2 linked regions of the Cryptosporangium arvum DSM 44712 genome follow. Each later gene encodes a partner of the first gene's protein in a complex. Links are inferred from orthologs where the notes say so. Each region holds a gene or a part of one and is shown on either strand. Other genes may lie near its edges. The genes, in order: dnaB and dnaG.

The links.
Region 2: the proteins of dnaB (region 1) and dnaG are in contact, whole or in part, in a crystal structure (PDB 2R6A), measured with the Geobacillus stearothermophilus proteins. The link is inferred for Cryptosporangium arvum DSM 44712 from one-to-one orthologs. Residues at the interface, in WP_033016901.1 of Geobacillus stearothermophilus: Ser13, Glu15, Ala16, Gln18, Glu91, Leu92, Asp94, Ala95, Val96, Pro97, Thr98, Ala99, Ala100, Asn101, Tyr104, Tyr105, Ile108; in WP_049624496.1 of Geobacillus stearothermophilus: Lys456, Leu457, Leu458, Pro459, Ala460, Asn463, Ala464, Leu467, Leu535, Leu536, Ile537, Ala538, Gln544, Glu545, Asp548, Tyr549, His552.

Annotation. Positions count from the first base shown.
Region 1 is NZ_KK073874.1:9,140,684-9,155,075, reverse strand. Bases 383-3,261 are described here. They hold dnaB (replicative DNA helicase), read left to right. Parts: upstream 383-1,073; coding sequence 1,074-2,450; downstream 2,451-3,261. Other genes in these bases: CRYAR_RS42200 (helix-turn-helix domain-containing protein), read left to right, coding at 3,243-3,261; CRYAR_RS42205 (VOC family protein), read right to left, coding at 2,811-3,251; CRYAR_RS42210 (hypothetical protein), read right to left, coding at 2,447-2,806; CRYAR_RS42220 (AAA family ATPase), read left to right, coding at 383-727. Outside these bases: more of CRYAR_RS42220, read left to right, coding at 1-382; more of CRYAR_RS42200, read left to right, coding at 3,262-3,986; CRYAR_RS42195 (DUF4383 domain-containing protein), read right to left, coding at 4,031-4,663; CRYAR_RS42190 (hypothetical protein), read left to right, coding at 5,117-7,054; CRYAR_RS42185 (putative PEP-binding protein), read right to left, coding at 7,124-8,017; cyclic pyranopterin monophosphate synthase MoaC, read left to right, coding at 8,084-8,563; CRYAR_RS42175 (MogA/MoaB family molybdenum cofactor biosynthesis protein), read left to right, coding at 8,560-9,048; CRYAR_RS42170 (molybdopterin molybdotransferase MoeA), read left to right, coding at 9,045-10,217; CRYAR_RS42165 (molybdenum cofactor biosynthesis protein MoaE), read left to right, coding at 10,256-10,702; UDP-glucose 4-epimerase GalE, read left to right, coding at 10,833-11,825; CRYAR_RS42155 (anti-sigma factor), read right to left, coding at 11,842-12,381; CRYAR_RS42150 (ATP-binding protein), read right to left, coding at 12,447-13,640; CRYAR_RS42145 (hypothetical protein), read right to left, coding at 13,686-13,979; CRYAR_RS42140 (metallophosphoesterase), read right to left, coding at 14,256-14,392. UniProt on the Escherichia coli protein: The main replicative DNA helicase, it participates in initiation and elongation during chromosome replication. Travels ahead of the DNA replisome, separating dsDNA into templates for DNA synthesis.
Region 2 is NZ_KK073874.1:1,642,897-1,657,344, reverse strand. The notes cover bases 6,278-9,212. They hold dnaG (DNA primase), read right to left. Parts: upstream 8,741-9,212; coding sequence 6,815-8,740; downstream 6,278-6,814. Other genes in these bases: CRYAR_RS07595 (PhzF family phenazine biosynthesis protein), read left to right, coding at 8,861-9,212; CRYAR_RS07605 (hypothetical protein), read right to left, coding at 6,282-6,815; CRYAR_RS07610 (response regulator), read left to right, coding at 6,278-6,285. In the rest of the region: CRYAR_RS07635 (DMT family transporter), read left to right, coding at 1-673; CRYAR_RS07630 (HD domain-containing protein), read right to left, coding at 575-1,228; CRYAR_RS07625 (ABC transporter permease), read right to left, coding at 1,239-3,629; CRYAR_RS07620 (ATP-binding cassette domain-containing protein), read right to left, coding at 3,623-4,351; CRYAR_RS07615 (sensor histidine kinase), read left to right, coding at 4,463-5,653; more of CRYAR_RS07610, read left to right, coding at 5,635-6,277; more of CRYAR_RS07595, read left to right, coding at 9,213-9,532; CRYAR_RS07590 (rhodanese-like domain-containing protein), read left to right, coding at 9,529-9,927; CRYAR_RS07585 (aldo/keto reductase), read right to left, coding at 9,953-10,924; CRYAR_RS07580 (deoxyguanosinetriphosphate triphosphohydrolase), read right to left, coding at 10,921-12,147; CRYAR_RS07575 (diacylglycerol/lipid kinase family protein), read right to left, coding at 12,144-13,064; CRYAR_RS07570 (DUF2786 domain-containing protein), read left to right, coding at 13,149-13,874. UniProt on the Escherichia coli protein: RNA polymerase that catalyzes the synthesis of short RNA molecules used as primers for DNA polymerase during DNA replication.

The sequences.
Region 1 (14,392 bases):
GAAGGTCGGGACCGCCGTTCTTTCATCTGCCCTGTTCTTCGCCCCTACTACCCCCGTGCCCGATCTGAACACGCTGCCGGAGCCCGTCCCAGCCGCCGCTCGGGTCCCGCGGGGTGGCGGCGCGTCCCGAGGCGGTCCGACGCGACTCGATCCGGCCGATCCGGACCCCGGTCAGACCTCGCGGCTCGACCTGCCGTACCGGGCGTTCGTGATCGTCGGCGGGGTGCCTGGGGCCGGCAAGAGCACGCTGCTGCACCGGCTGCGCGTCACGTCGCCGCGGGGTGTGTTCAGCGTCCGCGACCCGGAGGACATCCGGACCCGCTGGGAGCGGCTGCTCGGCGGTCGACGCGGTTACCGGTACTGGCGTCCGCTGGTCTACCTCGAGCACTACGTCCGGCTGCTGCTCGCGCTGCCCGGCCGGAAGACGATCGTGCTCCACGACACCGCGACCCGCGGCTGGGCCCGCCGCGTGCTGAGCATTCTCGCGCGTCTCTCGGGTCGACCGGCGCTGCTTCTCTGGCTGAACGTCTCGCTGGCCGAGTCGCTGGACGGTCAGCGCATCCGCGGGCGGAAGGTGCCCGAGCGGACGCTGCGGCGGCACTGGCGGAGGTGGTCACGCCTGCGCCCGGTCACTGAGGACGGCGAGCCGGGCTTCGAGTCCGTGCACACGATCACCCGGGACGTCGCGCGCCGGATCGTGCTGGCGCCGACCGCTCGTCGACGCTGAACCGCTGAACCGCGGTTGTGGATAGAACGTGTACGCAGTGATGTGAAGGCATACGCGCTGTAACCAACCGCGACACCGATGGGACGACTAATTGCCGTCCACACCCGGTGGACTGTCCTTTCCGCTGGTCAGCGACCGCACAAACGGTGTTCAGGTCGCTCAGTTCACAGCGTCCTGCACAGCTACCACACAGAGTTACCCCCTGTCTTCCACAGGGTTATCCACAGGCCTGTGCACAGGCCGGTTTGTTCACTAGCGCCCCGGCTTTCTAAGGTCGTCCCAGCGAACTGTCGGACCCTTCCGGTACGACATGACGTGAACAGCTTGCCGGGGGGAGGGGACGCGAGTGGCCGTCACCGACGAGGTCGAGGCGTATTCGGCCCCGAGCGATTTTGATCGCACCCCTCCGCAGGATCTCGCGGCCGAGCAGAGCGTGCTCGGCGGCATGTTGCTCTCGAAGGACGCGATCGCCGACGTCGTCGAGATCGTGCGCTCGAACGACTTCTACAAGCCCGCGCACGGCCTCGTCTTCGACACCGTCCTCGATCTCTACGGCCGGGGCGAGCCGGCCGACCCGGTCACGGTCGTCGCCGCGCTGGCCGACCGCGCCGAGCTGGCCCGGGTCGGCGGCGCGCCGTACGTCCACACGCTGATCCAGCAGGTGCCCACCGCGGCCAACGCCGCGTACTACGCCCGCATCGTCGCGGAGCGCGCGATCCTGCGTCGCCTGGTCGAGGCCGGCACCCGCATCGTCCAGCTCGGCTACGGGTCGGCCGCCGGCGCCGGGCGCGAGGTGGACGACGTCGTCGACATGGCGCAGCAGGCCATCTACGACGTCACCGAGAAGCGCAGCAGCGACGACTACACGGTGCTGGAAGAGTTGCTCCAGCCGACGATGGACGAGATCGAGGCGATCGGCGCCACCGGCGGCATCATGAGCGGTGTCCCGACCGGCTTCGCCGACTTCGACCGGCTGACCAACGGACTGCACCCGGGCCAGCTGATCATCGTCGCCGCCCGGCCCGGTCTCGGTAAGAGCACGTTCGGCCTCGACGTGGCCCGCTCGGCGTCGATCCGCAACCACCTCACCGCCGCGGTGTTCTCGCTCGAGATGTCGAAGATCGAGATCACCATGCGTCTGCTCTCGGCCGAGGCCCGTGTGCCGCTGCACCACCTGCGCTCGGGCCAGCTCTCGGAAGACGACTGGACGAAGCTGGCCCGGCGCATCGGCGAGGTCAGCGAGGCTCCGCTCTTCATCGACGACTCGCCGAACATGACGATGATGGAGATCCGGGCCAAGGCCCGGCGGCTCAAGCAGCGCCACGACCTGCGCCTCATCGTCATCGACTACCTGCAGCTGATGACCGGCAACAAGAAAGTCGAGTCCCGCCAGCAGGAGGTCGCGGAGCTCTCCCGTGGCCTCAAGCTGCTGGCGAAGGAACTCGAGGTGCCGGTGATCGCCGCCTCGCAGCTCAACCGTGGCCCCGAGCAGCGCACCGACAAGCGTCCTCAGCTGTCCGACCTGCGGGAGTCCGGCTCGATCGAGCAGGACGCCGACATGGTGCTACTACTGCACCGCGAGGACTACTACGAGAAGGAGTCGCCGCGCGCCGGCGAGGCCGACTTCATCCTGGCCAAGCACCGTAACGGCCCCACCGACACGGTGACCGTGGCCTTCCAGGGTCACTTCAGTCGATTTGTCGACATGAGCACCGGGGTCTAAGCGCCGTTCACGAAGGTGGCCGCCTGGCGGACCTCCCGGAGGCTCGCGCCGCCGCGCCAGGCCGCCGCGGCACGAACCACCTCGCTCAGGTCGGGAGTGTTGCCTCGCAACGGCTCGCCGCCGGGTGCCCGCCCGTCGATGCCGAAGACACGTTCGAACGGCGTCGTTCGCACCCACAGCGGCCGGCCGGCCGCGAGCACGTGCGGAATGCTTGCCCATTCGAGCAGCACCATCGGGTCGGCGAACTGCACCTCGCCCAGGTCGAGCCCGAGCTCGGCGGCGGTCCGCTCCAGCGCGGCCGCGAGGCTCCCGGCCGCCACGATGTCCGGATAGAGCTCGGTGAACGAAGGTTCCACGGGTTCATTCTGGCGGCGGGGCGAAGGTGATGGTGCCGTCGGGGGAGAACGTCAGGCCCGGGTTGTGGACGACCTCCCACCGGAAGCCGTCCGGGTCGGCGAAATAGCCGGAGACGCCGCCCCAGTCGCGGCGGGTGGCCGGAGCGATGATTGAACCCCCGGCCGCGGTGGCACGATCGAGTACAGCGGTCACCTCGTCCTCGCTGTCGACGTTGTGTCCGAGCGTGATCGGCATCGCGTCGCCACCTCGGTGGAACTCGCCGGCTTCGGCCGCCATCGCCTCGCGATCCCACAGCGAGAGGAGGAGGCCGTGACCGATCTGCAGGAAGATCACCTCGCCGGGTACGTCGAGGCTCGGCTTCCAGCCCAGTCCGTCGACGAAGAACCGGCGGCTGGCGTCCAGGTCGCGGACGCCGAGCGTGAGGACGTTCAGCTTCTGTTCCATGACGACCACTCTGCCGCCGCGACGACGCCCGGTCTTGAACGAACCGGCCAGAGTTCGTACCGGGAGTTCCCGGTACCCGGCCTGGCGCACCTGGCCCGCTGCGGGTGGAGCCAGGAGGTCACCAGCGCCGACCACGTGCAGCGGGTACTCCCCGACAACTGCGCGGACGTGCTCGTGACCGCGGACGGCCGCGCGGTGCTGGTCGGACCACCGACGAGGGTCGAACTGCCCCGACTCGTCGCCGGTACGCGGATCGCCGGCCTCCGGATCGAGCCCTACGCCGTCCGGGCGATCTTCGGCGTGGACGCCGACGAGTTGACCGACCGCACGGTCGGCCTGGACGCGCTCCTCGGTGACCGCGCCGCCCGCCGGGTCGCCGAGGAGATCTGGGACGGCGTCCCCCGGCAGTGGCGTGACGTCCGGCCGGACCCGGCCACGGTCGGCATCGTGGAGGCCCTGACCTCGGCCGGTGCCCCGTCGGTCGACGCGGTGGCCGAGCGGGCCGGTTACTCGCCCCGGCACCTCCGCCGCCTGGTACGGGCCGAGACCGGCCTGAGCCCGAAGACGCTCCAGCGCGTCGCCCGCCTGCACGAGTTCCTGCAGCGGGCCGGGGAGGGCCTCGGTCCGGCGGCGGCCGCGGCCGGGTACGCCGACCAACCACATGCCACCCGGGAGATCGGCGCGCTGACCGGCCTGACACCACGGCTGCTGCTGGCCGAGCGGGCCCGGACGTGACGAGGCCCCGCTCCCGTCGTGGGAGCGGGGCCTCGGACGAGCCCTTACTGCTGCTTCGGCGCTCCGCCGAGGATCGGGCCACCGGACAGCAGCGGCGCCGGCGACCCCGGTTCAATGCGTGTGGCGATCCCGGCCATGTTGTGCGGATCAGCGCCCCGGTCGCCGTCGGTGGCTCCACCGAGCAGCGCTTCCATCTCCAGGTCCTCGCCTTCCTGCACCTCCGGCGGGAGGCCGTGACGCTCACGCCAGTACGGGTTGTCCGGCGGGAGCGCCCCGCTCACCCGGCCGTACATCCCGAACGTGATGAGCGCCGTGCCGACCACGAACGAGAAGATGACGTTCGTCATCCGGAACGCCAGGAAGTTCAGGTCGGTACGCATGATCGTCAGGTTCACCAGGCCGCTCAGGATGAACGCCCAGCCGAACACGGAGTTGGCCCACGAGGCGGTGTTGCCGCCGATCACGGCGCACCCGAGCAGGCACACGCCGACGACAACGGAGATCAACGACAGCGCGCCGTTCGAGGACAGGCCGGCGATCTCCTTGCCCGAGGTGGAGAAGAAATCCAGCTTGTTGACGAAGCCGAGGGCGCCGAACGTCAGCAGCGCCGTTCCGGTGAGGCCACCGCCGTAGCGGTACACCTTCCCCAGCTTGTGGTCCTTCGGTAGGCCGGACATTCATGGCTCCTTTCGGCCCGATAAAGACAGTTTTGCCCGGCCCGGCCTGGTCAAACGTGGCTTCCCGTCAGTTGACACAACCTTGTCACAGTGTCGTGCAGAGGTCCGAGAGCGCGCGGCACGGAACCTGGCTCTGACAGGCCGATAAACCTTAATGGCGTCTAAAACTAAGAAAAGTTCAAAGCGGGACTTAACCGGAGATTATGTCGACGGTTGCCAAACGTACGGCAATGTTTAACAGATACCTCTCCCGCAACGGCGGTACAAACGCTACCGTGAAGCGCTCGCTAGACACGCTCTGCGAGTGTGAAGTACAGGGTCGAGGCAACCCGAAGAGGTTCCATGACAGACACCGCTCCGGTCGAGCCCGCGCTCATCGCCTGTCCGGCGTGCGACGGTCTCGGATTCAGGATCGCTCCGTGCGCCTGTCGGCACAACGGAACCGAGTTCCTGGTGAGCGGCCGTCTCCTGCTCTCCGACTCCGACCCGTACCCGGACTGCGAGATCTGCCGGGGCACCGGCGAGACCACGGTGATGTGCTTCCCGTGTCGCCAGGGTGGGTCGCTGCTCGCCCAGGGCGTGGTCACGGTCGTCAACGCCGTCACCGGCCAGACCGGTTCCGTGCAGGTCGTCCCCGGCGCGTTCGAGCCGGTGCCGTGGGAGGCCCGGCCCGGCCGCTGGATCATCGACCTTTCGGCGATCGTCGGCGAGCTGGCCACCCGCGTCGGTGTCGACACGCTCTACGACATGCTCGACCGGCCGCTCTCCAGCCACGACCTGGCCACCCCGATCTACCTGCCCGACACCTGGTCGCCCGCGTCGCCGGAGGCCGAGAAGGCCGCCGCCGAACAGGCCGCGATCGCCGAGTGGGCCGGGCGCCGCCGGTGGCACCTGTACGTCGGCTACCCGGACGGCGTCCGGGCCGAGACCGACCCCGAGCAGCGGCTCGTGGAGTTGCGCCGCGCCGCCGACGCCGGACGGCTCGATCTGGTCGTCCGGTTCCTGGACGGGTTCTGGTCGGTCGCGTTCGAGGTTCCCGGCGCCCACCCCCGGCAGGGTCAGGCCTGGTACCCGGGTACGTCGACGCTCGTCGAGTCGTTACTCGCGCACACCCCGTCCGATCTGGTCGAGCAGGCCAAGGGCGCGACCACCGCGGCCGGCCACTGGGTGGTCGCCGCACCGCCGCCGGCCGGTGACGGCACGTCGGCGTGGACGGTGGAGGACCTCGTCGCCGCCGTCTCGATCACGGCCGGTGGTGCGGCCGGTGGCAGCGCCACCTGGCGGGACGGCCGCTGGCAACTCTCCGCCCTGCAGGTCGTCGAGGAGCGGGAACTGCTCGCGGCGCAGCAGACCGGCCAGGTGCGGTCGACCGTCGAGCGGGTGGTCGGTCGCGTCGACGACCTGAAGACCCCGCCCTGGCTGGGCCCGTCGATTCCGACGCAGCGCTGCGCGCGTTGCGTGTCCGGGGTGGCGTGGCGCGAATGCTCGTGCACCTATCTGGACGACGTCGCGACGCCGGACTGTCCGCGCTGCGCCGGCGTCGGGCGGGCACCGGACCCGTACTGCTCCGGCTGCGACGACACCCGTCTGGTCCACCTCGGTGCGGTCGTGACGCTGATCGGCCCCGGCGGGCGTGGACAGACCACAAACCTGCGGATCGGTAAGACGCCCGACGTGGAGTTCTTCGTCAACGACCAGGGCGTGCGCTGCGCGCGGGTGCCCCGGGAACTCACCGCGGTCGCCTGGGCCGAGGCGTTCGGCGTCGACGTCGACTGGCTGTGCAGCCACGGCATCCGCTCGATCGGCGCGCTGGCCCGCGACGGCGTCCTGGCCACCGACCTGAGCGATCCCCGCGAGGTCGTGGCCGAGTACCTGGCGCGGCTCACGGCGGGCCGGCCCGGTGGGCGCCTGGTCTACTTCGTCCGGCCGCCCGGTGACGTGCCGGTCGAGTCGCTGCTGCGCCCGGTGCTGGGGGTGGACGCGCGGGCGGAGTTCGCGATCGCCGTCGACCCGCGCGGGCGGCTGCGCTGGGGCCTCGCGGTGACCCACCGGGGCGCTCAGAGCCGGTACGCCCCGCCCGAGATCGACCTGACCCTCGGCGACGCGGTCGGCCGCGTCCTCACGGCGTTACCGCAGCGCCTCGGCGGCATCGAGCACGACGTCGCCCGCACCGAGCCGCTCAGCCCGGCCCAGCAGGGGCGGGCCGTGCAGGTCGAGACCGGGATCCAGACGCTGCTACAGGAGGTCGCGCAGCGCTACGGACGGGTGCTGGCCGCGGTCACCAGGGACGGCTGGACGCTGCACGCCTGGACCCAGCGTCGCTGGCAGCGGATCGGCTCCGGCGTCTCGCTGCGCGAACTGGTCACGTCCACCCGTACCACCGGCGCGTAAGGCCGTGTTCTGCGAATCCGTGCGCGCCTGAGCGGTGCCTCGCTGCGAGCGAGATTCACAGGACACGGCCTAGCGGTCGACGGCCGCGACCACGCGGCGCTTGGCGTCGGCCGCCGACGCCGCCCGGGTGGCCAGCTCGGCGTAGCGCAGGCAGTCGCTGAACTTGTGCTCGGCCAGCGCGGTACGCACCGTCTCGAGCCGGTCGACCGGCAGCACCAGGCTGGTGATGCCCAGACCGATCAGGACGCAGGCGAGCAGCGGATCGGCCGCAGCGGCACCGCGCGCGCTGATCTCCTTGCCCGCCAACGAACCGGACGCCCCGACGAGCTCGGCGAGGCGCAAGCCGGCCGGCTGCCACGGGTCGTACCAGTGGCCGCTTCCGGCCGACGGGTCCGCCGCCACCGCGTACCGGGTCAGGCTGTCGAGGTCGATCGTCGCGAACGACGCCGTGCGCAAGATCGTGCCGGCGAGCAACGCGGCCGCAGGCAGGTCGACGAGCACGCCGGCCGTGGCCACCCCGCCGTACCGCGCTTCCTCGAGGAACCAGGCGGCCTCGTCCGGCTCGCTCACCATCGACGTGACGACCCCGACGTCCACCGAGTGCGCGCCGGTCTCCCGCATCGCGCCGGCGATCGCGTCGAGCTGAGCGGAGAGCACGTCCGGACGGGCTTGCAGCGCGCGCACGCCGCGAATCCCGAACGCGCCCTGGCGTTCCCCGGGATCGAGGGCCTCGATGGTCACCCGGGCACCGGGGAAGGCGCGCAGCACACGTCGGTAGCCGCTCAGTTGATCTCCGGTCGGCACGGGGGAACCGTCGGGACGGACGGCGAACCAGCTCCGAAGCAGACCGACGCCCTCCGCCCCGGCCGCGACCGCGGAATCGGCCTCGGCGGGGTCGACAAGTTCGGCGAGCAGGGTGACCGGTTGGCCGTCGGCCAGCCGGCCGCGTAGCGGTGCACTCACGACTGGACATTATCGAACCAGGCCGCTGCCGGATGCGGCCAGGGACGGACAGTAAGCTCTGGAGCCATGCCGGAGCTCAGTCACGTCGATGCGGCGGGGTCGGCTCGGATGGTCGACGTCTCCGCGAAGTCCGAATCCGTCCGAACCGCCGTGGCCACCGGCCTCCTGCGCACGACGACCGAGGTCATCGGCCTGCTCCGGCGCGACGGCCTGCCGAAAGGCGACGCGCTCGCGGTCGCCCGCGTCGCCGGGATCATGGGCGCCAAGCGCACCCCCGACCTGGTTCCGCTGTGCCATCCGATCGCACTGCACGGCGTGACCGTCGACTTCGAAATCGGCGACGCGGAAATCGCGATCACCGTGACGACGCGTACCGCCGACCGCACCGGCGTGGAGATGGAAGCGTTGACCGCGGTGGCCGCGGCCGGCCTGACGCTCATCGACATGGTGAAGGCGGTCGATCCGGCGGCCTCGCTGGACGCCGTGCGCTGCGAGGCCAAGGACGGCGGCAAGACCGGTTCCTGGCGACGGCCGGCGGACCGATGAGCCGCACCGCGCGCATCGTCGTCGCGTCCAACCGGGCCGCGGCCGGCGTCTACGAGGACACGAGCGGGCCGCTGCTCGTCGAGGGCCTGCGCGCGCTCGGGTTCGAGGTCGGCGACCCCGTCGTCGTCCCGGACGGCGACCCGGTCGGCGACGCGTTGCGCGCGGCGGTGGCCGACGGCGTCGACACCGTACTGACCAGCGGCGGAACCGGCATCAACCCGACCGACCGCACGCCTGACGTCACCGCGGCCGTGCTCGACTACCAGATCCCCGGCATCGCCGAAGCGCTCCGCGCGTACGCGGTACCGCGGATCCCGACGGCCATGCTGTCGCGCGGCATCGCGGGGGTCGCCGGTCGCACGCTGATCGTCAACCTTCCCGGCTCCCGCGGTGGCGCCAAGGACGGGCTGGCCGTGCTCGGCCCCGTGCTGGCACACGCGATCGATCAGCTGCACGGCGGAGACCACCCCGGAGGGCACGCGTGACCGATCCGATCAGTTGGGACGACGCCAGAGCGGCCGTCCACTCGGCGGCGACCCCGCTTCCCGGGCGCCCGGTGCCGCTGGCCGAGGCCGACGGCGCCGTGCTGGCGACGCCCCTCGTCACGCTCACCGCGCTACCGGCGTTCGACACGTCCAGCGTGGATGGTTACGCGGTCGCCGGCCCGGCGCCCTGGCGTCTGGTCGGCCAGGTTCTGGCCGGCGACGCCAGCGAGATCACGGTGGTGCCCGGCACCGCGGTGGAGATCGCCACCGGCGCGATGGTTCCGGTCGGCACCGAGCACGTGATCCGGCTGGAGAGCTCCGAGGTCGAGAACGGCTCCTGGGTCACCGCGCCGCTCCCCGACAAACAGGAGTGGCGTCCGACCGGCGAGGAAGCGGCGTCCGGTGAGGTGCTGCTGCCGCCGGGCGTCCGGGTGACGCCCGGTGTGCTGGCGCTCGCGGCGGCCTGCGGCCACGACGTGCTCGCGGTGCGCCGGCGGCCCCGGGTCGCGGTCGTCGTGTTCGGGGACGAACTGCTGGACAGCGGGCCGCCCGGAGCGGGCCGGGTGCGTGACGCTCTCGGGCCTTCGCTGCCCGCCTGGATGCGCCGCCTCGGAGCCGAGGTCGTGTCGGTGACACGGGCCGCCGACACGCTGGAGGCGCACGAGACCGCGGTGCGTGCCGCGGCCGCCCGGTCCGACGTGGTCGTCACCACCGGCGGCACCATGCACGGACCCGTCGACCACCTGCACCCCACGCTGGCCACGCTGGGCGCGTCCTACGTCGTCGACACGGTGGCGGTGCGCCCCGGCTTCCCGATGCTCACCGCCCGGCTGACCGGGCCCGGCGCCGGCTGGCTGGTGGGGCTGCCGGGCAACCCGCAGTCGGCGGTGATCGGGCTGGTCACGCTGGCGGCGCCGCTGATCGCGGGGCTGTCCGGTGCGCCTCTGCCACCGCTGGCGTCGGTGTCGGTCGCCAACGACGTGCCGGGGCGGGGTAGTTTCACCCACCTGGCGCTGGCTCGCCTGACGCCCGACGGCGCGGTGACGCTGCCGCACGCCGGGTCGGCGATGCTCCGCGGGGTCGCCGGAGCGGATGGGTTCGTCATCGTCCGTCCGGACACCACTGCGCCGAGTGGCACCCGCGCGGACTTCGTTCCGATGCCCAACTGAAGTTCCGGTGGTTGGATGACCACATGAGCAGCGAGACGATGCCGGAGACCATCCGCGTGGCCGGCCACCGGGTCGTGGTGGCCCAGGTCACTGAATCTCCGATTTCCGTGGCCGAGCACGAGCAGGCCGTCGCGGATCTGGCTGCCGGTGCGGTGGTGGGTTTCGCCGGGGTGGTGCGCGATCACGACCACGGGCGGACCGTGACCGAACTGGAATACACCGGACATCCGTCGGCCGGTGAGGTGCTCGAGAAGATCGCGGCCGAGTTCGCCGAGCGTGACGGCGTCGAGGCGATCGCGGTCAGTCACCGCATCGGCCCCCTCCGGTTGGGTGACACCGCGCTGGCCTGCGCGGTCAGCACCGCGCACCGGGCCGAGGCCTTCGCGCTCTGCGCCGAGTTGGTCGACGCGGTGAAGGCGCGGATTCCGATCTGGAAGCGTCAGGTGTTCGAGGACGGCACCGACGAGTGGGTCGCCTGCCCCTGAAGTCTCGCTTAGTATCCGGAGTCGTCACGGTAGGTCATCATTCCGGGTGGTTGCTCTCCGCAGCGCCGTGAGACGTCGTCAGCAGCCGATACCATCGGCGACGATTTAGGCCACCGGAAGGAACTCGAGTGTGAAGGTCTTGATCACCGGCGGTGCCGGCTTCATCGGGAGCACGATCGGTTCGGCCTGCCTCGACGGCGGGATTCAGCCGGTCGTTCTCGACAGCCTGGCTACCGGGAGGCGAGAGTTCACCGAAGGACGACCGTTCTACCAGGGTGACATCGCCGACGGTGCGCTGATCGACCGGATCTTCACCGATCACCCCGATATCGACGCGGTCATCCACTGCGCCGCGCTGATCGTCGTACCGGACTCGATGGCCGATCCGCTGCGGTACTACCGCGAGAACGTCGCGAAGTCGATCGAACTGGTCGACCACCTGCGTCGCAACGGCGTGCAGCGGATCGTGTTCAGCTCCTCGGCGTCGATGTACGGCACGGAGGCCGACTTCTCGGTCGACGAGAACTCGGTGATCGACCCGCAGAGCCCGTACGCGACCACCAAGGTCATGGTCGAGAACGTGCTGCGTGACGTCGCGAAAGCATCGTCGTTGCGGACGTTGTCGCTGCGTTACTTCAACCCGATCGGCGCCGATCCCCAGTTGCGTACCGGTCTCCAGGTGGCCCGGCCGTCGCACGCCCTGGGCAAGCTGGTGCAGTCCTACGAAGACCGGGCGCCGTTCCACATCACCGGCACCGACTGGCCGACCCGGGACGGCACGGGCATCCGTGACTACGTGCACGTCTGGGACCTGGCGCGGGCACACGTCGAAGGCCTCCGCCGCTTCGACGACATCGTGCCCGACTATCGGGTCGTGTGCCTGGGCAGCGGCACCGGCACCACGGTGCGCGAACTGGTCACCGCGTTCGAAGCGGTGATCGGCGAACCGCTGCCGCACGAGGACGCGCCGGCCCGTCCGGGCGACGTCGTCGGCGCCTACGCCCGCAACGGCCTGGCTCGCGAACTGCTGGGCTGGGAGCCGAAGTACGGGGTCGAGGAGGGCATCCGCCACTCACTCGAATGGGCCGCGATCAGGCCGCAGCGGCTGCACGAAGCTCCGTGAGCCGCGGGGCGGCGAGCTAGTTGAGCCGCAGGGCGACGACGATGTCGCCGGTGGGCTGACCGGAGCCGCCTTCCGGCTCGACGGTGAACGAGATCGCGTCCCCGTCGGTCAGATCGAGCACCAGCGCGGTGCCCTCCCGAGCGTCCGCGGCCAGTACGCGCATCGACCGGGGTTGTTCGTTGCGTACCCGCCAGATCTGATAGGTCTGCTTCGGGTCGATGTCCGGCAGATCCGAGTACGTCACCATCGCCGCGTGGTGCTCGGCCGAGAACACCGTCGACACCCGGGCGCCGTCCTCGGTGGTGGTGGTGCGGCTGATCGCGTCGTCCGCGGTGAGCACGGTCTCGATGCGCTGAAGCCGCTCCTGCTCGGCGACGATCAGGCTCCGCTGGTCGCGGTCGCGCTGTTCCTCGACCTCGAGCGTCAGCGCGGCGGCGCCGACCACCAGCGCACACGCCATCCCGAACGTGGTCAGACGGCGGCTCCACGTACGCCGCGGCCGGTCGGTGACGGGCTGAGGAGCCTCTTCGAGGTCATCCGTGAGCTCACCGGTCATCGAGGTGCTCCCAAGCGGTCGGTCATCCCCGCCCACTCTGCCCGGTCCCCGCCACTTTTACTAAGTCACGCCGGTTGGGTGCGAAGGTACCGGGCGAAATGCGGCACTGTGAAGGCAACTGTTCCCCGCTCGGCGGAGTAGATCAGCCCCTTCTTGATCAGACTGTCCCGTGCCGGGGAGAGGCTGGACGGTTTGCGCCCCAGCGAGACCGCGATCTCCGACGTCGACACCGCCTCGCTCGCATCACCCTCGAGGGACGCCATCGCGCGCATGTACTCACGTTCGGCCGGGGTCGCCCGCTCGTACCGGGAGCCGAAGAATCCGACCGCGAGCTCGGCCTCCGCCTCCGGCGCCGCCACCTTCACGTCGGCCGCGGTGATCGGTGAGCGGGGCGCGACGTCCCAGGTGACCTTGCCGTAGGCCTGAACGAAGTAGGGGTAACCATCAGCGGCCTCGTACAGCGCGGTCAGCGCGTCGGCATCGAACGTGGCTTCTTCACGCTCGGCCGGCGCGAGCAGCGCGACGTCGGCGGCGGCCCGGTCGAGCCGATCGATCCGGACGTAGCGGAACAGCCGCTCGGAGTACGACTTGCTGGCCGACAACAACGCCGGCAGGTGCGGGAGCCCGGCCCCGACGACGATCAGCGGAGCACCGGTCTGGGAGAGCTCGTGGCAGGCCGCACAGAGCGCGGAGATGTCCTCGGCGCCCAGGTCCTGCATCTCGTCGATGAACAGAGCGACGCCCGTACCGACCGCGCCGGCCAGGTCGGCCGCGTCCGAGAGCAGCTCGACCAGGTCGATCTCGATGTCACCGGAGTCCGCGCGGCCGCTGATCGCGGGCCCGTCGATGCCGGGCTGCCAGCGGTCGCGGATCTTGCCGCTGGTGGGGTTGGAGCGCAGGGCGAAAGCCTTCAGCGTGCCGAGGAAGTCGTCGATCTGATCGAGCGCGCGGTGCTGGGACGACAGTTCGCGCACCGCCATGTGCAGAGCCCCGGAGAGCGGGCGGCGCAGGGTCTGGTCGGGACGGGCCTCGATCTTGCCGGTGCCCCACTGGCGCCCGATGGCCTGCGAACGGAGTGCGTTGAGCAGCACGGTCTTGCCGACCCCACGCAGCCCGGTGAGGATCATCGACCGTTCGGGACGTCTGCGTGCCACCCGTTCGAGGACGACGTCGAACTGGTCGAGCTCGCGGTCGCGGCCGGCCAGTTCCGGCGGGCGCTGACCGGCTCCGGGCGCATACGGATTACGGACCGGGTCCATACGATCGGACCGTATCGGGCTTTCTAGCGAAAGTGGTAGATCTCGCTAGAGGTTTGTCGACGTGTCGGGCTCGACGTTGGCGCGGAACCAGCGGTCGGAGGCCGGGACGGCACCGTTCGCATCGCGGTTGACCTGGATGATGCTGTTGCGGTGGACGGCGTCCAGGGCCGCGCCGGGCTGCCGCTTGGGGAGCGGGGGCTGGCGATCGAGCGGGACGCGGTCGGGTGCGGCGAGCGAGCGGCGGTCAGCGGCGCCGGCGACGCGGACCGGCGTGACCGGGTGCCGCGTGACGCTGGTGCGCGACGAAGTCTTACGGGGCCGAGGAACAGCATGGGTCATAACGCAGCGCCCTTCCGCGTTGGGGCCACACCGGCCACAGAGGGATGCCCCGGTCACGCGAGGAAACACTCGGTGGTTCAGTGATCAATTGTGTTGTTTACGTGGGGCCGCTGAGCTGCAGACACACACGAGGACCCCGATGATGCCGGATCGAGTCAACTGCCCGCTCGGACCTTGTTTGCGGAGAATGGTAGACCCCCGGGCAGGGGTCATCGCGACCGCATCGATGCGTGTCTAGAGCTTTCTTCGTCGATTCCTAGAATTACGTAGAGAGGCTCAGAGAGAACGCAACTCGATCAGGCTGATCTCCGGCGGCGCGCCGACCCGCACCGGGGGACCCCAGTAGCCGACGCCCCGGCTGACGTAGATCTGGCTGTCGCCGTCGGTGGCCCGCCCCGACACCACCGGCTGTT
Region 2 (14,448 bases), 7.5 Mb from region 1 along the record:
CGTGCTGGGGGTCGCGGTGGCGAGCGTCCCGGTGCTGATGGCGGCGGTCGGACCGCTGCTGGAAGGCGCCCGGCCGAGCGTGCGTGCGCTGGTCGCGGCGCTCGTGGTGACCGCAGGAGCGGGCCTGGTCGAAGGACTCGGGCGCAGCGACGGCCTGGGGCTGCTGTGGGCGGTGGTCGTGTTCGCGAGCGAGGCCGCGTTCACGCTGCTGGCGGTGCCGGTACTCGGGCGGCTCCGGCCGTGGGGGGTCTCGGTGCACACCACCTGGATCGCCGCGGTGGCCTTCCTGGTGATCGGCGTCGTGCGCGAAGGCCCGACCGCGGTGTCGGAGTTCGGCCGGGCCGAGGTCGGGGCGATCGTCTACCTCGCGGTCGCGGTGACCGCGCTGGCGTTCGTGCTCTGGTACACGTGCGTCGCCCACCTCGGGAGCAGCCGCGCCGGGCTGCTCACCGGCGTCGCGCCGGTGTCGGCGGCGCTGTGCGGGGTGATGCTGGGACAGCCGGTGCCGGGCGTGCTCGTGTGGGTGGGTATCGCGGTGGTGGCCGCCGGGCTGGCCATCGGCCTGCCGTCGCGCTCAGCCCCCGCTGGAGGGCTCGAGGTCGGGCCCGTCGGGCCGGATCCAGCCGCGGCGGATCCCCTCGTCGACCAGGCGGCCGGTTGCCGCGCCCAGTGACGTGGAACCGGCGACCACCCCGGACTCGCGGGCCCGGACCGTGCTCTCGGTGGCCCCGGGCATGTGCCACGTCCCGCCCCCGGTGAGCCAATTGAGCAGCATCGGCTCGAGCCGGTCCATCGCCTTGCCGAAGCGCGCCTCGGGCGTCGCACCGGCCTCGAACTCGTCCCACAACGCGCGCAGGTGCGTCGCCTGGTCGTCGGGCAGCAGCGTGAACAGCCGGTCGGCCGCGGCCTCCTCGCGTTCCCGCTGCCCCACGACCGCGGCCGGGTCGAACACCGGGCTGTCACCCGCGTGGATCTCCACCAGGTCGTGCACGATCACCAGCCGCATCGTGTGCCCGACGTCGATCGGCTCGTCGGCGTACTCGGCGAGCAGCAGCACCATCAGAGCGAGGTGCCACGAGTGCTCGGCGTCGTTCTCCCGCCGCTCGGCCGCCGCCAGCGGCGAGGCCCGCAGCACGGTCTTGAGCTGATCGACCTCGGCGATGAACGACAGCTGCCGCCGGAGCCGCTCGTCGATACCGTCGGGCAGCGGATTGCGGTCGATGAGCACGGCGCCCACCCTAAACCGCGGACGCCGGCGCCCGCCGCTTCGTCGACGCCCTTCCGAGCGTCCACAGTGCCGGAACGAGGGCGGAGACGACCGTCACCCCGACGCACACCGCGGCCACGGTGGTGACCGGGCCCCACGGCACCACGACCGGTAGCGGTCCGCCCGTCAGCTGCCAGAGGCACAGCCACAGCGCTGCGCTCGACAACACCGTCGCCGCTGCGGCGAGAACCAGGCCCAGGGCCGACACCAGCAGCGCCTCCGCGCACACGGCCCGCACCACCTGCAGCGGCGTCGCCCCGGCCAGGCCGAGCAACTCGGACTCGCCGCGCCGGTCGCGTGCCGCCATCAGCGTCGTCCCGACGATCGAGAGCACCGCGAGCACCGTCGCCAGCCCGAGAATGACCTGCAGCCCCAGCGTCTGCGCGCGCCGCGAGGTCCTCGTGGTAGCCAGCTCCCCACGCCCCCGCACAGCGGCCTCGATCGCGCGGGAGACCTCCGCCCGGGACGCCCACGGCGCCACGCTCACCTCCACCCGTGACGCGACCGCCGTCCCGGCGTGGCGGCCGGACAGGAACGCCCCGTTGCCGCCGACGCCCTCGCGCACCACCGCCACGACCCGGAACGAACGCGGGCTCCCGTCGGCCAGCCAGACCTGGACGTGCTCCCCCACCGACCAGCCGAACTCCGCGTCCACCACGATCGACTGATCGTCGAGGGCCGACGGGTCACCGGCGAGCACCGGCACCCCGGTGACCCGGTCGACCGCGCGCGCAGTGTGCCGCACGACCGCCGCGTCGTCGTCGGCGGCGTAGACGACGGTCGGACGGACGACGTTCACCGACGCCACGCCCGGCACGGCGCGGACGCGGGCCACCGCGTCCGGATCCAGGCCCAGCTCCGAGGAGACTGCCAGGCCTTCGCGCTCCGCGGACTTCGCGGCGTCGATCGTCGCCGTCACCGTCAGCACACCACCGGCCAGACCGGCCGTGAGCAGCACCGGAGCCGCCATCGCGGCGGTACGCCTGGCCGCGGTCAGCGCCGCCTGCCGGGCGAGCAGCCCGGTAAGCGTCCCGAGGAGACGCGCCAGCGGCGGCACGACCAGCGGCGCGAGCAACGCGATCGCGACCAGCAGGAGCATCGTCGCCGGGAGGTAGTGCTTGCGGCCGAGCGCCGCGGCGGGCGCGGCCACCACCGGCTCCACGAGCATGAACAGCGCGCCGGAGAACGTCACCAGGCCGAAGATCCAGCGGCCCGGCGTCATCGGGGTTCCGACCGCGGTCTCGCGCAGCGCCTCCACCGGCCGGATCCGCCCGGCGCGGTGGGCGGCGGCCACCACCCCGAGCAGCGCGGTGAGCACCCCCGCCCCGGACGCGACGACGAACGGCCAGCGCGGGTCCGGAACCGTGAACCACGGCGGAGCCAGCCCGTTGTCGACGAGCCACACCGCCACCCCACGGGCCAGCGGTCCGCCCAGCGCGCACCCGGCGGCGGACCCGGCCACGCCCAGCAGCAGCCCTTCGGCGATCACCGACCGGCGGACCTGGCCGGGGGTCGCACCCGAGGTACGCAGGAGCGCCAGCTCGCGCCGCCGGGTCGCCACCGCGTACGCGAACGTCGACGCGATCACGAACACCGCGACGAACCCCGACACCCCCGCTGCGGTCCCGACGATCGCGTTCGCCGCGACCAGGGCCTCGGTGTCGGCGCGGTGATCCGGGTCGAGCGCCCGGCGCCGGGCTCCGGTCGATACCCGGGCGTCGTCGCCGAGAGCCGCTCGGACGGCCGCCGGCGCGGCCCCGGACGCCACCGCGTCGACCCGCGGCGAGAGCCGCGCCGCCTCGGCGTCGGTGAAGAAGATCGCCTGCTCGAACGGGACCGGCGCGGTCAGCCCGACCACCCTGTAGACCCGGATCTCGGCCGCGGTCAGCACGGTCACCGCGCTCCCCACCCCGACCCCGGCCACGCCGTCGCGGACGACGACCTCGGTGGCCTTCCGGGGGCCCCGGCCCGTCACGAGCCGGTAGTTCCCGAGCCGGGCCGCCGCCCACGGCCGGCCCACCGCGCCGGGCTCACTGCCCGCGAGGCCGGCGGGGAAGATCCGGTCGATCACCGCGGGGCCCAGCCCGGTCACACGCGCGACCACCTCCGGCCGGAGACCGCGGGATTCGGCCAGCGGGATCACCTGCACCCCGTTCGCGGTCGGGACACGCAGCTCGTCGCGGGGCGTCACCACCACCGGCGCGGCCGCGTACCGCCGGGGCGGGCGGTCCGGTGCGGTCACCGTGCCCGCGATCACCACCCCGGCGGCGGCGATCAACGCCACGCCGAGCGTCAGCGTGAGCACCGTCGTGACGAACGTCGTCCAGCGGGACCGCAGGGTACTGAGCGCGACGGTCAGCACGCCGGTTCCGCCAGCCGGGCCATCCGCTCCACCACCGACGCGTGGGTCGGCCGGTCGAGCTCCTCCACCGGGCGCCCGTCGACGAGGAACACCACGCGGTCGGCGTACGCGGCGGCGACCGGATCGTGCGTCACCATCACGATCGTCCGCCCGGTCATCGCGCGCAGCATCTCCAGCACGCCCCTCCCGGCGGCGCTGTCCAGCGCACCGGTCGGTTCGTCGGCGAAGAGCACCGGCGGCGCGCTCACCAGGGCGCGGGCGATCGCGACCCGCTGCTGCTGCCCCCCGGACAGCTCGCCGGGCCGGTGCCGCTCCCGGCCGGCCAGCCCGACCTGGGCGAGCGCCCCGCGGATCGTGTCCCGTCCGGGGCGACGGCCGGCCAGCCGGAGCGGCAGCCCCACGTTCTGCTCCGCGGTCAGCGACGGCAGCAGGTTGAACGACTGGAAGACGAAGCCGATCCGGTCCCGGCGCAGGCGCGCCAGCCGGGTCTCGCTCAACCGCGTGAGGTCGACGCCGGCCACCAGCACGCTCCCGCGGTCGGGCCGGTCGAGCCCGGCCGCGCACTGCAACAGCGTCGACTTCCCCGACCCCGACGGCCCCATGACCGCCGTGAACGTCCCGGCGGGACAGTCGAGGTCGACGCCGTCGAGAGCGGTCACGCGCGCCGATTTCCGCCCGTAGGTCTTGGTGACCCCACGCAGCCCTACCGCCTGATCGTCCATGCCGTCGAGCACAGCGGAGCGACGACCGGCACGCACCAGGCCTGCTTCGACGTCGGAGGTAGTGGTTTCTCTACTGTCGTGGCCGCACCGCACCCGTAGGGTCCGACCGTGATGCGTGCCGTGGTGTCCCTCGCGACCGGAGTGGTCACCGGCGCGGTCACGGCGGTGCTCCTGCTCGGGCTGGTCACGGTCGGCGCCCTCACCGCGCCGGTGCTGATCGGGCTGCCGATCCTGGGGGCCGTGCTGCTGTCGGGGCTGCCGGTGGGCTGGGTCGAGCGTCGCCGGCTGGGGGTGGACGGCGACCCGCACCGGGAGCCGGACCGGCCCGGTCTGCGCGCCTGGCTGAGCTGCCGGCTCCACGAACGCGCCAGCTGGCGGGAGCTGGCGTACGCGCTGCTGCTCGGCGGCCTGCTGTGGTGGCTGGACCTGGCCGTGCTCGGCTACGGCGTCGCGGTGCCGCTGTCGCTGATGTCCTCACCGGTGCTGCAGGCCTGGTTCGACGAGGTCAAGGTGCTGAAGCTGGTGCTCGTCACCACGCCGGGGCAGGCCTGGGCGGCCGCGGTCGTCGGGGTGCTCGCGCTGCCGCTCGCGGGGTATCTCATCCGGCTCTACGCCGCCGGGCGGGCGCGGCTCGCCCGGGCGTTCCTCGCCCCGCGGCGCGGCGTCACCGACGAGAACGTCGTCGAGCTGGTCCGGTCGCGCGCCCGCCTGGTGGACGCGTTCGACGCCGAACGCCGCCGCATCGAACGGGACCTGCACGACGGTGCGCAGCAGCGTCTCGTCGCCCTGGGCATGACGCTCGGCCTGGCCCGTCTGGCCGGGCCCGACGAGATGCGCACGCTCGTGGAACGTGCCCACGGTGACGCCCGGCGCGCGCTCGACGAACTCCAGGAGTTCCTCCGCGGTATCCACCCGCGGATCCTCACCGATCGGGGCCTGCCCGCCGCCGTCGCCGAGCTCGCGGACCGGTCCGGAGTCCCGGTCGACGTCGAGCTCGAGCTGCCCGGGCGGCTGCCGTCGTCGGTGGAGGTGGCCGCGTACTTCGTGGTGTGCGAGGCGCTGACCAACGTGGCCAGGCACAGTGGGTGTTCGAGTGCGTCGGTGACCGGTGGGCAGGAGGGCTCCCGGCTGGTCGTCGAGATCCGGGACGACGGGGTGGGCGGCGCTTCCGCGGCCCCGGGCAGCGGTCTGGCCGGCCTGGCCGACCGGGTCGCCGCGGCGGCCGGCCGGCTCGCGCTGGTGAGTCCGCCGGGTGGGCCGACGGTGTTGCGGGTGGAGCTGCCGTGCGCGCCGTCCGAGTAGTGCTCGCCGAGGACGGCGCGTTGATCCGGGAGGGCATCGCGGCCGCGCTGTCCCGCTTCGGGTACGACGTGGTGGCGTCGGTGGGGGACGCCGATTCGCTGCGGTCGGCGACGTCGGCGTTCGATCCGGACCTGGTCGTGACCGACGTCCGGATGCCGCCGGACGAGACCGACGACGGGCTGCGAGCCGCGGTGACGCTGCGCAGCGGGCGTCCCGGGCTCGCGGTGCTCGTGCTCAGCCAGTACATCGAGCTGACCTACGCCGCCGAGCTGCTCGACTCCCCCGGGAACGCCGGGGTCGGCTACCTGCTGAAGGACCGGATCACCGACGTCGGGGCGTTCGTCGACGCGGTGGCGCAGGTGGTGGCCGGACGCACGGTCGTCGATCCCCAGGTGGTGAGACAGCTCTTGCGGCGCAACCGCGACCCGTTGCAGCGGCTGAGCGAGCGGGAGCGCGAGGTGCTCGCGCTGATGGCCGAGGGGCGGTCGAACGCCGCGATCGCCCGGCAGCTGCGGGTCACCGACGCCGCGATCGGCAAGCACATCACCGGCATCTTCACGAAGCTCGACCTGGAGCAGGCCGGTGACGACAACCGCCGTGTCCTCGCCGTCCTGACCTACCTGCGGAGCTAGACGGGCTCGTGGGTGGCGCGGGCGGCGTCGAGCAGGACCTCGGCTTCGGCCCGGGCGGCGTCGGAACTCCGGTCGGCGGGGTCGTCGAAGCGCAGTTGCCAGGTCAGGCCGTCGTGGCCGGGCACGCGCCTGGCGACCACCCGGACTCCCCCACCGCCGCTCAGCGCGTGGTGCTCGGTGTGCGCGACGCTCCGCTCGACCCGCTCCCGCACCTGGACCGGCAGGTCACGCGGGTCGGGCAGCCGCAGCCGACGCACCGCGCCGTCCGCCACCACCCCGGGCTCGACCTCGACCCCCGGCGTGACGACGAGCGACCCGTCGCGCCACACCGCCTTGTGGATCTCGTGCCAGCCGAGCCGGTGCCACTCCTGATCGGAGACGCCCTTCTTCGGCGGCAGCCAGAGCGCGTGCACGCTCGCCACCGCGACCGCCTCCGCGGTGGTGGCCCACGACACGACCCGGTCGGCCGGGTCCAGCGGTGGCGTCACCGGCGGGGCGTCCCGGCGGAACAGCCGGTCGAGGAGCTTCATCACAGGCCTCCGATCGCTTGTTCGCGCAGCCCGTGCAGATACTGCTCGAGCGCGACCAGCTCACCGAAGAGCTTCATGTACTCGTCCACGGCGTCGACCGGGTTGACCCGCTGCAACTTCGACTTGACCGCGACGACGCGCCGCACCGTCGCGAGCCGCTGCACCTCGTTGATCTGCGCGGACACGTAGCGGGGATCGATCTCCCCGTCGTTGAAGAGCCGCTCGACCGCCAGCTCGACGATGAGCGCCTTGCCGACCAGGTCGTCACACGCGTCGATGAGCGCCTGCACCCACTCGGGCCCGGACGTACCGACCACCGCGCCGCCGACCACCGCGACCGCGCGCCGCACCGACCGGTACGCCGGGTTGGTGTACGCGTCCTCGCCGACCGCGTCGAACAGCGGCCCGGCCAGCACCGGCTCCTGCACGGCGAGCTTGATGGCCTCGCGCTCCACCATCAGCGCGCGGTCGGCCGGGTCGGGCCGCCCACCGGCCGGGCTCACCGGCGCGTCGTCTTCGGCCTCGGGCGCACCACCTTGACGCGGCGCCCTCCCGTTCGGGGCCGCGTTGCGACCGCCCCCGCCCTTGCCGCCGCCCTTGCCGGCCGCCTCGTTGACCGCCTTGAGCACCGGCTCCAGGTCCATGCCGAGGTCACCGGCGAGCTTGCGCGCGTACTCCGGCCGCAGCGCCCGGTCCTTGATGCGCGCGACCAGCGGTGCGGCGGCGCGCAGTGCGGCGACCCGGCCCTCGACGGTGTCCAGGTCGTACTTCGCCAGCAGCGTCCGCAGCACGAACGCGACGAGCGGCTCGCGGCGGGCCACCAGGTCACGCACCGCGGAGTCGCCGTGCGCGAGCCGCAGCTCGCAGGGGTCCATGTTCTGCGGCGACACCGCGATGAACGTCTGGGCGACGAAGCGCTGGTCGTCCTCGAACGCGCGCACCGCGGCCTTCTGCCCGGCGGCGTCGCCGTCGAAGGTGAAGATGACCTCGCCGCGGAACTCGTCCTGGTCCATCAGGAGGCGCCGCAGCACCTGGATGTGGTCGGCGCCGAACGCGGTGCCGCAGGTGGCGACCGCGGTGACGACACCGGCGAGGTGGCAGGCCATCACGTCGGTGTAGCCCTCGACGACGACCGCGCGCTGCTGCTTCGCGATGTCCTTCTTCGCGTTCGCGACGCCGTAGAGGACGTGCGACTTCTTGTAGATCGGCGACTCGGGGGTGTTCAGGTACTTCGGGCCGTCGTCGCCGTCGAGCAGGCGGCGGGCGCCGAACCCGATCACCTCGCCGCCGAGGTCGCGGATCGGCCAGACCAGCCGCCCGCGGAACCGGTCGATCAGCGACCCGGACCGCGCGGCCTTCGAGATACCGCCGGTGACCAGCTCCTCGTTGGTGAAGCCGCGGCCGCGCAGGTGTTTGGTGAGCGCATCCCAGCCGGCGGGGGCGAACCCGCAGCCGAACTGGCGGGCCGCGTCGGGCCCGAAGCCCCGGGCGGCGAGGAACTCGCGCGCGGGCATCGCGTCGCGGGTGCCGAGCTGCTCGGCGTAGAACTCGGCGGCCGCGGTGTGCGCGGCGATGAGCCGCTGACGCTGGCCGGTGTTGCGCACCGGCGCCGGCCCGGCCTCGGTGTAGGTGAGCTGGATCCCCGCCCGGGCGGCCATCCGCTCGACCGCTTCGGAGAACGTCAGCATCTCCGTCTTCATGACGAAGCTCAGGACGTCGCCACCCTCGGCGCAGCCGTAGCAGTAGTAGACGCCTTTAGCCGGGTTGATGTTGAAAGACGGCGTTTTCTCGTCGTGGAAGGGGCACAGCCCTTTGAACGTGCCGCCGCCCGCCGGCCGGAGCGTCACCCGCTCACCGACGACGTCGACGATCGGTGACCGTTCCCGCACCAACGCGATGTCGCTGTCCCTGATCCGCCCCGCCACGGCGTCGAGTCTATGGCGAACCCCCGACAATCGGCGGCGACCCCTTCTGGCAGTCTTCTTGCGATAGTGGGCAATGCTGCCAGTCGACTGAACCGACGTCGGCACGGCATGCTCAGCGGCATGAGCATCGAGGTGCACGAACTGCTGGTCTTCCCTGGTCCCGACGGTACCGCCGGCAACCCGCTCGGCGTCGTCCTGGACGGTGCGAGCGTTCTCCGGGCCGACCGTCAGGGCGTCGCGGCCGAGCTCGGCTACAGCGAGACCGTCTTCGTCGACGACGCGGCCACCGGCGCGATCACGATCTTCACCCCCGCCGTCGAGCTGCCGTTCGCCGGTCACCCGACCGTCGGCACCGCCTGGCTGCTCGCCCGGGAGAAGGCCCCGGTCGACGCGCTGCGCCCGCCCGCGGGGACCGTCGCGGTCCGCTACGAGACGGACCTGACCTGGGTGACCGCCCGTCCGGAATGGACACCGAAGTTCGACTTCCGGCAGCTCGGCAGCGCGGCCGAGGTCGAGAACTACCCGCTGCCGACCGAGGGCCAGCAGTACGTCTGGGCCTGGATCGACGAGGCCGCCGGAATAGTGCGATCCCGGTCCTTCCCGGTCGATATGGGCATTCAGGAGGACGAAGCTACCGGCGCCGCCGCGGTCGCGCTCGTCGGGAAGCTCGGCCGCAGGGTCGAGATCCACCAGGGCGTCGGTTCGGTCCTGATCGCCGGCCCGACCGGCGACGGAGCGGTCGAGCTCGGTGGCCGCACCACCGCCGTGCGCAGGCTGGAGCTGGCCCGATGAAGGTCCTGCGCGGGCTGGTCACCCGCGTTCCGGCGGCCGAACCCGAGGCGGCGGTGGCTCGCCTCAGCGAACGGTTCCGCTTCGAAACCGACTGTGCCGACGTCGCGAGCGACCTGTCGCATGGCGTCACGGGGTTCGTCGTCGTGGACGCCCGGTCGCCGGAGAAGTACGCCGCCGGACACGTCCCCGGGGCGCTGAACCTGCCGACCCGGAGCATCACCGCGGAGAGCACCGGGCACCTCGACCGCGCGGCGATGTACGTCACCTACTGCGACGGCCCGCACTGCAACGGCTCCACCAAGTCCGCGCTGCGCCTGGCCGAACTGGGCTTCCGCGTCAAGGAAATGCTCGGCGGTTTCCATTTCTGGACCCTGGACGGCCACCCGGTGGAGTGACCGCCCTGGGCCCCTCGGCCACGGCCTAGAAACCGACGACGGCGTGCGGCACGTACGGCTTCTCGAGGGCGGCGATCTCGTCGGCGGAGAGGTCGAGGTCGACCGCGGCCGCCGCGTCCTCCAGGTGCGAGAGTTTGCTCGCCCCGATGATCGGCGCGGTGACACCGGGCCGGGCGAGCATCCAGGCGAGGGCCACCTGCGCCCGCGGGACACCGCGTTCCTCGGCGATGCGTGCCACCGCCGCGACGACGGCCCGGTCGGCCTCGACGTCGTAGAGCCGGCTGCCGAACGCGTCGCTCTCGCTGCGGTTGGTGGTGACCTCGGGGTCGCGGGTGAGGCGGCCCCGGGCCAGCGGCGACCACGGGATGACGCCCACGCCGGCGTCGATGCTGAGCGGGATCATCTCCCGCTCCTCCTCCCGGTTGAGCAGGTTGTAGTGGTTCTGCATCGAGACGAACCTGGTCCAGCCGTGCTTCTCGGCGACGTGGAGGTACTTGGCGAACTGCCACGCCCACATCGAGCTCGCGCCGATGTAGCGCGCCTTACCGGCCTTCACGACGTCGTGGAGCGCCTCGGCGGTCTCCTCGATCGGCACCTGGGGGTCGAAGCGGTGGATCTGGTACAGGTCGACGTAGTCGGTGCCGAGGCGGCGCAGGCTGTTGTCGATCTCGGCGAGGATCGCCTTGCGGGAGAGGCCGGCGCCGTTCGGGCCCTCGTGCATCCGCCCGTTGACCTTGGTGGCCAGGACGATCTCGTCGCGCTTGGCGAAGTCACGCAGCGCGCGCCCGACGATCTCCTCGCTGCTGCCGTCGCTGTAGACGTTCGCGGTGTCGAAGAAGTTGATGCCGACGTCGAGCGCCTTCCGGATGAACGGGCGGCTCTCGTCCTCGGGGAGCGTCCAGCTGTGGTTCCCGCGGTCCGGATCGCCGTAGGTCATGCAACCCAGGCAGATCCGGGAGACTTCCAGACCGGTGCGGCCGAGCCGGGCGTACTTCATTGCGGTGCTCCTTCCAGGGGTCCGGCGAGGCGGTCGTGCCAGGCGACCGCCGCCGGGTCGGTCAGGCTCGCCACCTGGTCGATGACGACGCGCAGGCGGGCGGCGTCGTCGGCGGCGCTCTTCCAGAGCGGAGCGAAAATGGGGTCGAGCGCGTCCGGAGCCCGGTGCAGGAGGGCCTCGACCAGCCGGGTCAGTATCTCGCGCTGCCGGACGTAGCGCGCGTTCGCGCCGGGGCGGTTCATCACGTAGCGCAGCGCGAGTCCTTTGAGGAGCGCGCACTCGGCCCGGGCCCGCCGGGGGATCTCCAGGTCGGCCGCGTAGCCACGCAGCGGGCCCGGACCGGTCTTCTCCCGGGTGGCCCGCACCGCGACCGCGGACAGCCGCCCGACCAGTGCGCTGGTGACCTGCTTGAGCCGGGACTGCGCGAGGTGACTGCCGTCGTACCGGGCGAGCCCCTCCACGACGGGCTCGGCGAGCAGCTCGGTGAGCACCGCACGCAGGTCGCCCGGGGACTCCGGCGAGTAGACACGGGCCACGTCGGCGCAGAGCGCGTCGCGTTCGTCCGGGTCGGCGAGCAGTTCGATCCGGACGTGGCCGGCGTGCACGCCGTCCTCCAGGTCGTGGACGGAGTAGGCCACGTCGTCGGCCCAGTCCATGATCTGGGCTTCCAGACACCGCCGGTCCGGCGGAGCCTGCTCCCGGTACCACTCGAAGACCGGCTGGTCGTCGGGGTAGACGTTGAACTTCCGGGTGCCCGGTTTCCGGCCCCACGGGTACTTCGTGATCGCGTCGAGCGTCGCGCGGGTGAGGTTGAGGCCGGCCCCGGGCACCTTCGCTTCCAGCCGGCTCACCACGCGCAGGGTCTGGGCGTTGCCCTCGAAGCCACCGGCCGGTTGCGCCACGACGTCGAGCGCGTCCTCGCCGTTGTGGCCGAACGGCGGGTGCCCCAGGTCGTGCGCCAGCCCGGCGGTGTCGACGACGTCCGGGTCGGCGCCGAGCGCGACGCCCATCTCGCGGGCGATCTGGGCGACCTCCAGCGAGTGCGTGAGGCGGGTGCGCAGGAAGTCGTCCCCACTGGCGGTGATGACCTGGGTCTTGGCGGCGAGCCGGCGGAACGCCGCCGAGTGCAGGACGCGGGCCCGGTCGCGCTGGTAGGGAGTGCGGCCGGTGCCGGGGTCCTTCGCCGGTTCGGCGACCAGCCGCTCCGCGCCGGGGTCGGTCACCAGACGGCCCGCGCCGAGCCCGAGACCAGGATCGAGTAGACGCCCCGTTTCACGTCCCAGGAGCGGTGGGTCACCTCGTCGCTGATCTCGCCGTCGGTGTTCACCCGGAACACGTCGGCACCGTCGGGGACTTTCAGCACGACCGTGCCGCCCCGGTAGACCTGCACGTCCTCCCGGCGGATGTGGACGCCGTTACGCAGCGCCAGGCCGTACTCGTACCGGTTACGGGGGCCCTGGACGGCGGCGACCACCACGTCGAGCAGGCCGTCGTCGGGCTCGGCGTTCGGCGCCAGCGGCGTGCCCCCGCCGATCGAACGCCCGTTGCCGATACCCAGCATCAGCACCGGCGTCTCGGGGCCGTGGACCTGCTCGCCGTCCACTTCGATGGCCATGTGCCAGCCCTCGCTGGTGAAGCCCGCGACCAGGCCGCCGAGCGGGTAGGCCGCGACGCCGAGCGTCGGCTTCCAGCCGGACGCCAGCCGGCCGGCCTCCGCGCCGACGCCGGCGTGAGCGGCGTTCACCAGCACCTCGCCGGTGTTGTCGACCGCGATGTCGAGCGCGCGGGCGTAGCCGTCCAGCACGGTCTCGGCGGCGGCGACGGGGTCGAGCGGGATGCCGAGCGTGCGCGCCAGGTCGTTGCCCGTACCCAGCGGGATCAGCCCGAACGGACGCTGTGGATCGAGCTGGTGGGCGTCGTACAGCAACTGCACCGCGGCGTGCAGCGACCCGTCACCGCCGGCGAGCACGGTCGTGCGTTCGCGATGGATGCGCAGGGCAGCGCCGAGGGCGTCGAGGTCGGCCGTACGCGCCACCACGACGTCGGCGACGCGGCGCAGGACCTCGACCGCTTTGTCGACGGCGGCGAGTTCGGTACTGCCAGCGCCTTCGTTGACGATCACCAGCAGCTCTTGCGGCATGGGTCCGAGCCTAGGCGGGTGGGATATCCACAGCGACTCCGGCGGGTGTCGACGTGGGGTCCGGGAGCTGTGAGGGTGGGGCGCATGAGTTCGACGGACGCCAAGCTCGCGGTCATCCGCAAGCTGCTCGCACAGGCCGAGGACGCCGCGGCCAGCCCGGCCGAGGCCGAGACGTTCACCGCGAAGGCCGCCGAGTTGATGGCTCGGTACGGGGTCGACCGGGCGATGCTCGCCGACGGCGACGAGACCGCCGACGGGATCGCCGACCGGGAGATCCCGGTGGATCCGCCGTACGCGCGGGACAAGTTCGGGCTGCTGGCCGGAATCGCCAGGGCGATGGGGCTGCGGGTGGTCCACAAGTCCGGGTACCGCGGGCGGGACACGACCGCGCTGCTGTTCGGGTTCGCGTCCGACATCGAACGCGCCGAGATCCTGTTCACGTCGTTGCTGCTGCAGGCGGTACGCGGGGTGCTCGCGGCGCGCGTTCCGCCCGGGGAGCACGTCGCGGCCTACCGGCGGTCCTGGATCGTGGGGTTCAGCGCGACGATCCACCACCGCTTGGCCGAGGCGGAGGAGCGGGCCCGGGCGCAGACCACGTCCACCAGCGCGGCCGGTCGCTCGGCCGAAGTGGTGCTGGCCGACCGGCGGCGGGTGGTCGACACCCGGTTCGCGGAGGCTTTTCCGAGGTTGGGGACGATGGGGCCGCGGTATCTGAGCGGCAGCGGCCACCGCGAGGGCGCCGCGGCCGGCCATCGGGCCGATCTGGGCGTGACGTCACTCCGTTCCCGCCAGGGTGTCATTGACCGATAGGGGTGGGCGGGGTCGGTGGGCGCGGGCAGGGCCGGCGGGCGCAGCCCGCACTACGGGTGCGGGTGGTCGCCGAGGGCATACGGGCATTGCTCGCACGGTCGGGTCCTGCGGGCACGACTGGGCGCTTCGGGCACGATTGGGCGCTTCGGGCACGGCTGGCGCTTCGGGCACCGGTGAGCGCCGGGCATAGGCAGCGCCGCGGGCACACGCGAGCACCGCACGCATCACAGGGTGTGGGAACCGGAGGGAGGCATGAGACTGCGGATGACACGGGCGCTGTGAGTAACACGGGCGCTGTGAGTAACACGGGCGCTGTGAGTAACACGGGCACCGCATATACACCTGCACCGCAGGAAGCACCGGGTCCGCATGGAGCACCGGCACCGCAGGAAACGCTGGCCATGTCGGGGTCCGCAGGCACTATGAGCACCGTGAGTGCAGGCAGCCGCGCGGGCAGGCCACGACCGCTCTCGCCGCGGCGCCATCGACCGCAAGGGCGCCGACCGCTGCGAACAAGCAGCCCAGCCGTGCGCACTGAGCGCAGCCAGACACAGCAGATACAGCGCGGCGCCAG